DNA from 3 places in the Streptomyces griseus subsp. griseus genome. Region 2 is predicted to be linked to each of the others. Evidence: riboswitches for the same ligand, from Rfam matches in the RefSeq annotation. Region 2 holds a riboswitch; each other region holds the start of a gene.
What was found. A riboswitch is a leader RNA that binds a small molecule or an ion and turns the genes downstream of it on or off. The one in region 2 is predicted to bind cyclic di-AMP.
Positions count from the first base shown of each region.

Region 1: another riboswitch for cyclic di-AMP. It lies ahead of D6270_RS30025 (M23 family metallopeptidase); the one in region 2 lies ahead of D6270_RS26210 (M23 family metallopeptidase).
Region 3: another riboswitch for cyclic di-AMP. It lies ahead of D6270_RS12640 (transglycosylase family protein); the one in region 2 lies ahead of D6270_RS26210 (M23 family metallopeptidase).

Region 1 is NZ_CP032543.1:6,697,602-6,700,827, reverse strand. It holds gene D6270_RS30035 (STM4011 family radical SAM protein) at 1-140, shown strand, start outside; gene D6270_RS30030 (SGNH/GDSL hydrolase family protein) at 144-971, opposite strand; gene D6270_RS30025 (M23 family metallopeptidase) at 1,134-2,117, opposite strand; cyclic di-AMP (ydaO/yuaA leader) riboswitch at 2,121-2,281, opposite strand; gene D6270_RS30020 (tyrosine-protein phosphatase) at 2,693-3,226, shown strand, end outside.
Region 2 is NZ_CP032543.1:5,801,463-5,804,688, forward strand. It holds gene D6270_RS26205 (M16 family metallopeptidase) at 13-1,383, shown strand; cyclic di-AMP (ydaO/yuaA leader) riboswitch at 1,607-1,773, shown strand; gene D6270_RS26210 (M23 family metallopeptidase) at 1,787-2,602, shown strand; gene D6270_RS26215 (GntR family transcriptional regulator) at 2,826-3,226, shown strand, end outside.
Region 3 is NZ_CP032543.1:2,780,153-2,783,378, forward strand. It holds gene eno (phosphopyruvate hydratase) at 1-114, opposite strand, end outside; gene D6270_RS12640 (transglycosylase family protein) at 462-1,178, opposite strand; cyclic di-AMP (ydaO/yuaA leader) riboswitch at 1,184-1,381, opposite strand; partial or broken gene D6270_RS33805 (transglycosylase family protein) at 1,672-2,669, opposite strand; gene D6270_RS12650 (cytochrome P450 family protein) at 2,834-3,226, opposite strand, start outside.

The DNA of each region.
Region 1 (3,226 bases), 900 kb from region 2:
TGGAGACACTGCCGCTGTACGACGTGTTCGCGGGCGGCGTCCTGGAGCGGATACCCGCCGGGGCCGGCGCGGGCAAGCCGCCGACCGGGCCCCTCCCCACGGGCCCGCTCCGGCGTGCGCTTCCCCTGCTGGAGCCCTGACCGCTACAGCGGCAGCAGGTCCGGCCGCTTCGCCTCGACATGGTCGCCGGACGATTCGCCGCGAAGCCGCCGGCCGATCCACGGCACCAGGTACTCCCGGGCCCACTGGATGTTGTCGCGCCGCTCGTCGAAGGGGCGGCGCTGGGCCTGCGGCGGCCAGGGCTGGTCCGGGTCTGCGGGCACCTCGTGGCCGAGGACCTGGGCGGCGCGCAGCGCGACACGGGTGTGGCCCTCGGGCGAGAGATGGAGCCGGTCGGCGTCCCAGGCGCGCCGGTCCTGGACCGAGCGCAGCGACCACAGGTCGAGTACGGGGCACTGGTAGCGGTCGGCGATGGCCCTCAGGTGGACGTTGTACGTGGCGATCTTGCCGCGCATATGGCGCAGGACCGGGACGCCCCGGGTGTCGAAGCCGGTGGTGACCATGACGGTGCCGACCGCGTTCGTGAGGTCCGCGACGGCCCGCTCGAAACGCTCGGCGAGGTCGTCGGGGTCGGTGCCGGGCCGGATGATGTCGTTGCCGCCCGCACAGAAGCTGACCAGGTCGGGGGCCAGCTCCTTGGCGCGCGGGATCTGCTCCTCGACGATCTGGTCGAGGAGGCGTCCGCGTACGGCGAGATTGGCGTAACGGAAATTCCCGTGCCGGGTCTCGTCCGGGTTCGTCGCCGCGTCGGTCGCCGGGAGCCGGTCGGCGAGCAGAACCGCGAACCGGTCCGCCCAGCCGACGAAGGTGCCGTCGGGGCCGGGGTCTCCGACGCCTTCGGTGAAACTGTCCCCGATCGCCGCGTACGACCCGATGATGTTCTGCTGCTGGGTTCTCGAATCGTCTGCCACAAGCACATATCCTGCACCGTTCAATGTGACCTACGCGACCGTAATATAGGGTTGACGGGTGGTGAGATAGACCACCCGGTCAGTTTTTGGTAAACCCGGAATAAGCGGAGGGGCGGTGCGCCGCAGCGCACCGCCCCTCGATCACTCCTTGGCGCCCTCGGGTCAGAGGGACACGCCGTGCTGCCGCAGGTAGGCGACCGGGTCGACGTCCGAGCCGTAGCCCGGGCCGGTGCGGACCTCGAAGTGGAGGTGCGGTCCGGTGGAGTTGCCGGTGGAGCCGGAGAGGCCGATCTGCTGGCCGCCGGTGACGGTCTGGCCGGCGGAGACGCTCAGCGAGGACTGGTGGGCGTACTGGGAGTACATGCCGTCCTCGTGCTTGATGACGACCTCGTTGCCGTACGAGCCACTCCAGCCGGCCGAGACGACGGTGCCCGGGCCGATGGCCTTGACGGGGGTGCCGGAGGCGGCCTGGAAGTCAGAGCCGGTGTGGTAGCCGCTGGACCAGCTGGAGCCGGAAGCGCGGTACTGGGTGGTGACGTTGGCGTTGGCCAGCGGGGCGGTCCAGCCGGAGCCGGTGGACTGCGAGGAGCCGGTCCGGGCGGAGGTGCCGGACCGGGCTGCGGCGTCGGACTCGTCGGCCGAGATGGTGTCACCCTTGGGGGCCGGCTCGGCCTTCTTCGGGGCGGCCTTCGGGGCTGCCTTCGGGGCTGCCTTGGGCGCCGGGGCGGCCTTCTCGGCCTGCGAAGGCGCGGCGGAGCCGGGCGCCTTGGCGCCGAGGGTCAGCTTCATGCCCGGGAAGATCAGGCTGGGGTTCCCGCCGACGGTGGAGCGGTTGTCCTGGTAGAGCTTCTGCCAGCCGCCCTTGACCTGGTGCTCTGCCGCGATCTTGGCGAGGTAGTCGCCGGAGACGACGGAGTACGTCTTCGGGGCGGCCTTCTTCGCCGTGGTGGGCGCGGACTGCGGTGCGGCCTGCTGGGCGCTCTGCACGGCGGCGGGCTTGACTGCGGGGGCCGCCTTCTCCGCGGCGTGGGCGCCGGTGGCGCCGATCAGCGGGAGGGCGAGTACGGCGCCGCCGGTGCCCGCGGCGAGGACGCCGCGGTGGATCGGGCCGGACTTGGGACGACGGTGCTTACCCTTTGCGGGCATGGGGAATTTCCTCTCCGGCGCCTGCGAGGTGAGCTGTCGGGTTCGGGCTGGAGATGCCCGGTCGCCGGGTGGCGACTTCACCCCGAGCCGGTCCGGATCGCTCCGGGCCGGCGGCTTACCTGGTTCCCCCGCTCCTGCCACACGTGAGTGGGTGGGTGCGAATTCCGGTCGGCGGCAGGATTAGGCGGTCCGTCCGGATTGACGGTGACCGTAAACGAGTCAGGACGACAGGAACAAGCCGTCGGTTGCACGCCGGAAACATCGATTCCATTTCGCTTCGGATTTCCCGTCACACTCCGTGGATTACGGATCTTGGCTTTCCGTACGGATCCCGGAAAAACGCCCGGGCACCGCAGCCACGGTCCGTCACGGATATGATCCCGCTCACCTGCGAAATCTCATCTCCCCCATTATCGGGGCATGTTCTACGAAATACATCAATACGGACATGGGGTGGGCGCCAAACCTGACGCACCGTCAGCAGTTCGCCGATTTCACCGTGCACCGATGTCGTATCGTCGCAGGAGCGCCCTCGCCGGAGAGCCGCGCCGACGCCAGAGATTCCAGGAGCCACCGTGACGCAGCAGGTGCCGCAGGTCCCGCCGACCGAGACCGCACTGACCGGAGTCCGCAACTTCCGCGACGTGGGCGGGCTCCCCACCACGGACGGGCGGCGCACGGCCTTCGGCAGGCTCTACCGCAGCGGCCACCTGGCGCACGCCACCGCCGAGGACGCGCTCTTCCTCGGCGGGCTCGGGCTGCACACCGTCTTCGACTTCCGCAACTCCGCCGACCACCGACTCGACGGATACGACATCGAGCTGGCCGGTGTCCGCAATGTCAGCATTCCCCTCTCCGACCCGGCCGACGGAGCCGAGTTCTGGCGGCTCGTGCGCGACGGAAACATCGAGCAGCTGCGCTCCATCCTCGCCGACGGCAAGGGCACCGAGCGCATGATCACCATGTACCGGTCGACCATCGTGGACCGCACCGCCGAGCACAGCCGGGTGCTGCACGCCCTGGCCGAGGACAGCGTGCCCGCCCTGATGCACTGCGCGGCGGGCAAGGACCGGGCCGGTCTGTCCATCGCGGTCTCGCTGCTCGCCGTC
Region 2 (3,226 bases):
ACTGGAGTAGCCATGCAGTACCACCCGCAGCCGACCCCGGGCACCGCCCGGCCGTGGGCCTTCCCCGCGCCCGAGCGCGGCGCCCTGCCCAACGGGCTGACCGTGCTGCGCTGCCACCGCCCCGGCCAGCAGGTCGTGGCCGTGGAGATCTTCCTGGACGCGCCGCTGGACGCCGAGCCCGAGGGTCTGGACGGCGTGGCCACGATCATGTCGCGCGCGCTCTCCGAGGGCACCGACAAGCACACCGCCGAGGAGTTCGCCGCCGAGCTGGAGCGGTGCGGCGCCACTCTGGACGCGCACGCCGACCACCCCGGCGTCCGGGTCTCCCTGGAGGTCCCGGCCTCCCGGCTGGGCAAGGCGCTCGGCCTGGTCGCCGAGGCCCTGCGCGCCCCGGCCTTCGCCGAGAGCGAGATCGAGCGGCTCGTCGGCAACCGCCTCGACGAGATCCCGCACGAGCAGGCCAACCCGTCCCGGCGCGCCGCCAAGCAGCTCTCCAAGGAGCTCTTCCCGGCCACCGCCCGGATGTCCCGCCCGCGGCTCGGCACCGAGGAGACCGTGCGGCGGATCGACGCCGCCGCCGTACGCGCCTTCTTCGACGCCCACGTCCGCCCGGCCACCGCGACGGCGGTCATCGTCGGCGACCTGACCGGCATCGACCTGGACGCCCTGCTCGCCGACACCCTCGGCGACTGGTCGGGCAACACGGCCCAGGCCCGCCCGGTCCCGCCGATCACCGCCGACGACACCGGCCGCGTGGTCATCGTGGACCGCCCCGGCGCGGTCCAGACCCAGCTGCTGATCGGCCGCATCGGCGCCGACCGGCACGAGCGCGTGTGGCCGGCCCAGGTCCTCGGCAGCTACTGCCTGGGCGGCACGCTCACCTCCCGTCTCGACCGGGTGCTGCGCGAGGAGAAGGGCTACACCTACGGCGTCCGCGCCTTCGCCCAGGTCCTGCGCTCCACCGGCCCCGACTCGGGCGGCGCGGCGATGCTCGCGATCAGCGGCTCGGTGGACACCGAGTCCACCGGACCGGCGCTGGAGGACCTCTGGAAGGTCCTGCGGACGCTGGCGGCCGAGGGGCTGACCGACGCCGAGCGTGAGACGGCCGTGCAGAACCTGGTGGGCGTCGCCCCGCTGAAGTTCGAGACGGCCGCCTCGGTCGCCAGCACCCTGGCCGACCAGGTGGAGCAGCACCTCCCCGACGACTACCAGGCCCAGCTGTACGCCCGCCTCGCCGAGACGGGCACCGTGGAGGCGACCGCGGCCGTGGTCAACGCCTTCCCGGTGGACCGGCTGGTCACGGTCCTCGTGGGCGACGCGGCACAGATCGCGGAGCCGGTGAAGGCGCTCGGCATCGGAGAGGTGACCGTCGTCAGCGGCTGACGCCGCGTCGGCACACACCAGCACTGAGAGGACCCCGGCGGAGCGTCAGCCGCTGGGGTCCTCCTTTTTGTCCGTTAAGGGCTTTTCATGCCTCTTATTGGTTTCGGCTGCTCTATGTCCTGTGGGATGCGCGACAAATCCCCCTGCCCGTTTGGTGATGGGAAGTCGCCTTGTCTAGCGTCGGCCCGGCTGTCCGTCACCCGTATGCCGCACCCGCGGCGCCGGGCAGCCATCGCCGAGTCCCCGTCAGGCGCGAGCCTGGGGAGCCGGGGACCCACGCAGTCCCTGGGGTGAATCGGATCCCCGTGCCGTGACCCGGCACGGAGCTCCGTAGGAGACCTTCCTGCTCCGAACCCGTCAGCTAACCCGGTAGGCGAGAAGGAAGGAAAGGATCAGCCCCTCCATGGCGTTCACCCGTGCCACCGGGAAGCACCGTGCCCCGAGCCGCCTGACGCGCCGCAGCGCCCAGGTCGCCGGCGTCGCGGCCCTGGCCACCACCGGCGTCCTCGGCTCCCTGGCCTCCCCGGCAGCCGCAGCCGACTCCGAGGCCCCCAAGGCCGCCGAGACCGGACTCACCCAGGCCATCGCCCTCGACGCCACACTCGCCGAGCAGATCGACGCCCAGGCCCAGGCGCAGCACCAGCAGGCCCAGGCCGTCGCCGAGGCGAAGGCCAAGGCGGCCGCGGAAGCCAAGGCCAAGGCGGCGAAGGCCAAGGCGAAGGCGGAGGCCCGGCGCAAGGCCGAGGCCCGCGCCCAGGAGGTCCGCGAGGAGAAGGCCCGGGCCGCCCGCGCCGCCGAGCGCGCCCGCCTCAACGCCTTCCACCTCCCGGTCGCCGGCTCGTACGTCACCACCGGCTACAAGTCCGGCGGCGCCCTCTGGTCCTCCGGCAGCCACTCCGGCGTGGACTTCCGCGCCGCCTCCGGCAGCTCCGTCGTCGCGGTCGGCGCCGGTACGGTCGTCGAGGCCGGCTGGGGCGGCGCGTACGGCAACAACATCGTGCTCCGGATGACGGACGGCACGTACACCCAGTACGGCCACCTCTCCTCGATCGGCGTCTCCGTCGGCCAGAGCGTCACCTCCGGCCAGCAGATCGGCGTCTCCGGCTCCACCGGCAACTCCACCGGCCCGCACCTCCACTTCGAGGCCCGGACCACCCCGGAGTACGGCTCGGACATGGACCCGGTCGCCTACCTGCGCTCGCACGGCGTGAACGTCTGACCTCACCGCGCGCGACCCCTGACCGACGAAGGCCCCGGTTTCCCACCGGGGCCTTCGGCATGCGCCGGGAAAGCCTCGTACGGCGCCCCGCCACTCCCCGCCCCTGGCCAGAAGATATCCATCAATTCCGGCCTGCCATCGGAAATTCCGGCAGATTGCAATAGAGTCACGGAACAGGCGTCGGCCGGCCGCGTTTCGCGGGGATTAAGGCGGAGGTTCGGACATGCGCATTCCCGCGCATTCGGTATGCACGGCGATCCGTGACGACATCGTCTCCGGTGTCTACGAGCGCGGCAGCCGCCTCACCGAGGAGCTGCTGGCACGGCGGTACGGCGTCTCCCGCGTCCCGGTGCGCGAGGCGCTGCGCACCCTGGAGTCCGAGGGCTTCGTCGTCACCCGCAGGCACGCCGGGGCCTGTGTCGCCGAGCCCACCGAGCAGGAGGCCGCCGACCTGCTGGAGGTGCGGATGCTCCTGGAGCCGCTCGGCGCCGCCCGGGCCGCCCAGCGCCGTACGGAGGCCCACCTCAAGGTGCTCCGCGGGCTGGTCAGGCTGGGCCAGGAGCGGGCCCGGCGGGGCGAGGGGGAGGATCTGCGGTCGCTGGGCGGCTGGTTCCACGAGACCCT
Region 3 (3,226 bases), 3.0 Mb from region 2:
CGGAACGGCAGCACGGCCCGTGCTGCCGTCGTCGAGGCCGACCTCGACCTCGACCGTGGGGTTGCCCCGGGAGTCGAGGATTTCCCTGGCTACGACGACGTCGATGGACGGCACGAGGCATCTCCTTCTGGGATATGACGCTGGTTGTGCAGGGTCACTGTGGCCTTGCGACACGAGCCTAACCGGCCTGGCCGCGTCAGTCGGCCGACCGCCCGTCTCCTGGGACGAAAAAGGACCCAAGGACCAGCATCACGGGACAAATCTCTAGAAATCTACTGGGTAGTAACAAGCAGTGGCGGCGCGCTGCCGACAAGAAGTGAACGGATCGGCCCGCCCGCCGGCGCCCCTCGCACCGAAAGACCCCGGCCCGACGCGCACGGGGGGAGTAGCGCGCCGGGCCGGGGAGCCGTGCGAGGGAGGGTGCCGCCGGACCCCCTCCCTCCGGGGAGGAGAGACGGCTGTTACTTCAGGTGGAGCTGCTGACCCGGGAAGATCAGGTCGGCGTCCTCGACGATGTCGTCGTTGAGGTTGAAGAGCTTGCTCCAGCCGCCCTTGACACCCTCCTTCTGAGCGATCTTGCTCAGGGTGTCGCCGGACTTCACCTTGTACTCGCCGTCGCCCTTCTTGACCTTCTCACCGGTCGGGGTGGTGACGGTCTTCTTGGAGCTCTCGGCCTTGGGGGCGGCCGGGGCGGTGCGCTGCTCGCTGCGCGTGGTGGGCTGCTCGGCCTTGCGCTCGGGCTGCGCCTGCTGCGGCTTGCTCTGCGACTGGCCGGAGCCGGTGTTCACGCCCGGGTCCACACCGTCGTTGGTGAGGCCGCCGGCGCCGGCGCACGCCCAGGCACCCGGGCCCTGCAGGGCGAGGAGCTTCTCGGCGGTGGCGATCTGCTGGTCCTTGGAGGCCAGGTCGGCGCGGGAGGCGTACTGCGTACCGCCGGCGGCGGCCCAGCTGGACTGCGAGAACTGCAGTCCGCCGTAGTAGCCGTTGCCGGTGTTGATGGACCAGTTGCCGCCGGACTCGCACTGGGCGACGGCGTCCCAGGTCGAGACGGAGGCGGCGGAAGCGTTGGTCGCGCCCATCAGCGGGACGGCGACGGCTGCACCGGTGATGCTCGCGAGGGTGGCGAAACGGACGGTCTTCGAGGGGCGGCGGTGCTTGGCCTTGCTGTTCAGCAGCATGGAACGGATCTCCTCACCGACGCCTACGAGGTGAGCTGTCGGGTTCGGGCTGATGAGTTGCCCGGTCGCGCGACCTTGCGCACGACTTCACCCCAAGCCGTTCCCGTACGTCCCCGGCTTCGAAGGAGCTGTCCTCCGAAGGGGCCGTACGGACCCGGCGGCCTACCTGGGTCCCCCGCTCCTGCCTACGGCGCTTACGCGTCTGTTCCCTTCGACCGACGGCAGGATTCGGCGTGACGGTCGACGGGGCCCGCGGTGCGAGCGGTTCCGACCGTAAACACAGGCAACCCCGACATTCAAAGATGGACATAATGGCCCAATCGGCGCTTACTTGCCCACCCTGATGGACCGTTTCCGCAGGTCGGAGGGGATCTGCGCCGAGCGGGCGGACGCAACACGCCAGTTGAAGCAAAGAGACCCATGTCTCACTTACGCATAAGTGGACATAGGCCTCTGAACTACCCGCGATTTTGGGGTGTTTTCCCGAATTCGATCAGTTGGCGGCAGGCACCTCGGCGCCCTGCTCGGCACCCGCCTGACCGGCCTGGTCCAGCCCCAGATCCAGGCTCTGCCCGGGCAGGATCAGGTCCGGGTCGGAGCCCAGGAGATCCTTGTTGGCCTCGTACAGACCGGTCCAGCCCTGGGGAAGTTTCTGTGCGTCAGCAATCGCCCAGAGGTTGTCCCCGGGCTGCACGGTGTAGCCGCCGTCGGCGACCGCGCCGCCGTCCCGTGCGTCACCCTCGCCCCGCGAGGCGTGCCGGCCGGACTCGCGGGGGCCGTCCCCTGGTCCACCGCGCCGGTCTCCTCGGGGGCCGGGGCGCCCCGGTGCTTGCCGCCGGTGCGGTCGGCGCCCTGGGAGGGCTGCGAGGCGTCGGGGGACTCGACGTTTCCGGTCCCGCCGGTCTTGCCGGTCTCCCCGGCCTTCCCGGTGGAGGGCTTCGCGGAAGGCTTCGCCGAGGGGTCGAGGGCGTCGCCGCCCCCCTTCTCGCCCTTGCCCGCCTTGTCGGAAGTGCCGCTCTCGCCCTTTTCATCCGCTTCGTCCGCCGGGGCGGTCGTCGGGTCCTCGGTGGGGTCGGCGGAGGGCGTGGTACCGGGGTCGACACCGGGGAGGCTGCCGTCCACCGCCAGGCCGGAGATCACCGCGCAGCTCGGCCAGGCCTGCGGGCCCTTGTCGTCCAGGACCTTCTCGGCGACGGATATCTGCTGGGCACGGCTGGCGAGGTCGGCCCGCTCGGCGAAGGCGGTACCGCCGTACGCCGACCATGTCTCCTGCGAGAACTGGAGCCCGCCGTAGTAGCCGTTGCCGAGGTCGGCACTCCACATGCCGCCGCTCTCGCACTCCGCGACCCGGTCCCAGGTGGTGGCGTCGGCCGCGTGTGCGCCTGCCGCGCCGAGGAGCGGGATGGCGATGGCCGAGCCGGTCACGCCCGCGGCGACGACGATGGCGGGTGCCTGACGAGGGCGGCGGTGTCTGCCGTTCGCGGAGCCCATGGGGTTTGCCTTCCGTGCGACTGACAAGCAGGAACTGAGGAGCATGAAGCTGTTGCACAAGTGACGGACGGGCCAACGGTGAACGGTGGCCGACGTGTCGAACCGTGAACCTAGCGGGACTCGAACGCATGTCACAAGTCGATGCAGCGCAGATCACGTGAAAGTCACAGAGGTGACAGCGTGTCACTTTCCTGGAGGCGTCGCCCCGGCTCGAATTGCACCGGCAGCGTGCGCAGTCCGCGCATGATGAGCCCGCCGCGCCAGCGCAGATCGGCAGGTTCCGCGGCAAGTCGTAGGCCAGGAAGGCGTTTCAGCAGCGTCGCCACCGCGGCCTGGCCTTCCAGCCGGGCCAGCGGTGCTCCCAGGCAGTAGTGGATGCCGTGTCCGTAACCCAGGTGCTGATTGTCACTCCGTGAGAGGTCGAGTGCGTCCGGATCCGTGAACCGGTCCGGGTCCCGGTCCGCCGCCGCCAGCACCACCAGCACCGGATCCCCGGCCGCGATCTCCTGCCCGCCGAGGGTCAGCGCCTCGGTGGCGTACCGCCAGGTCGCGAGCTC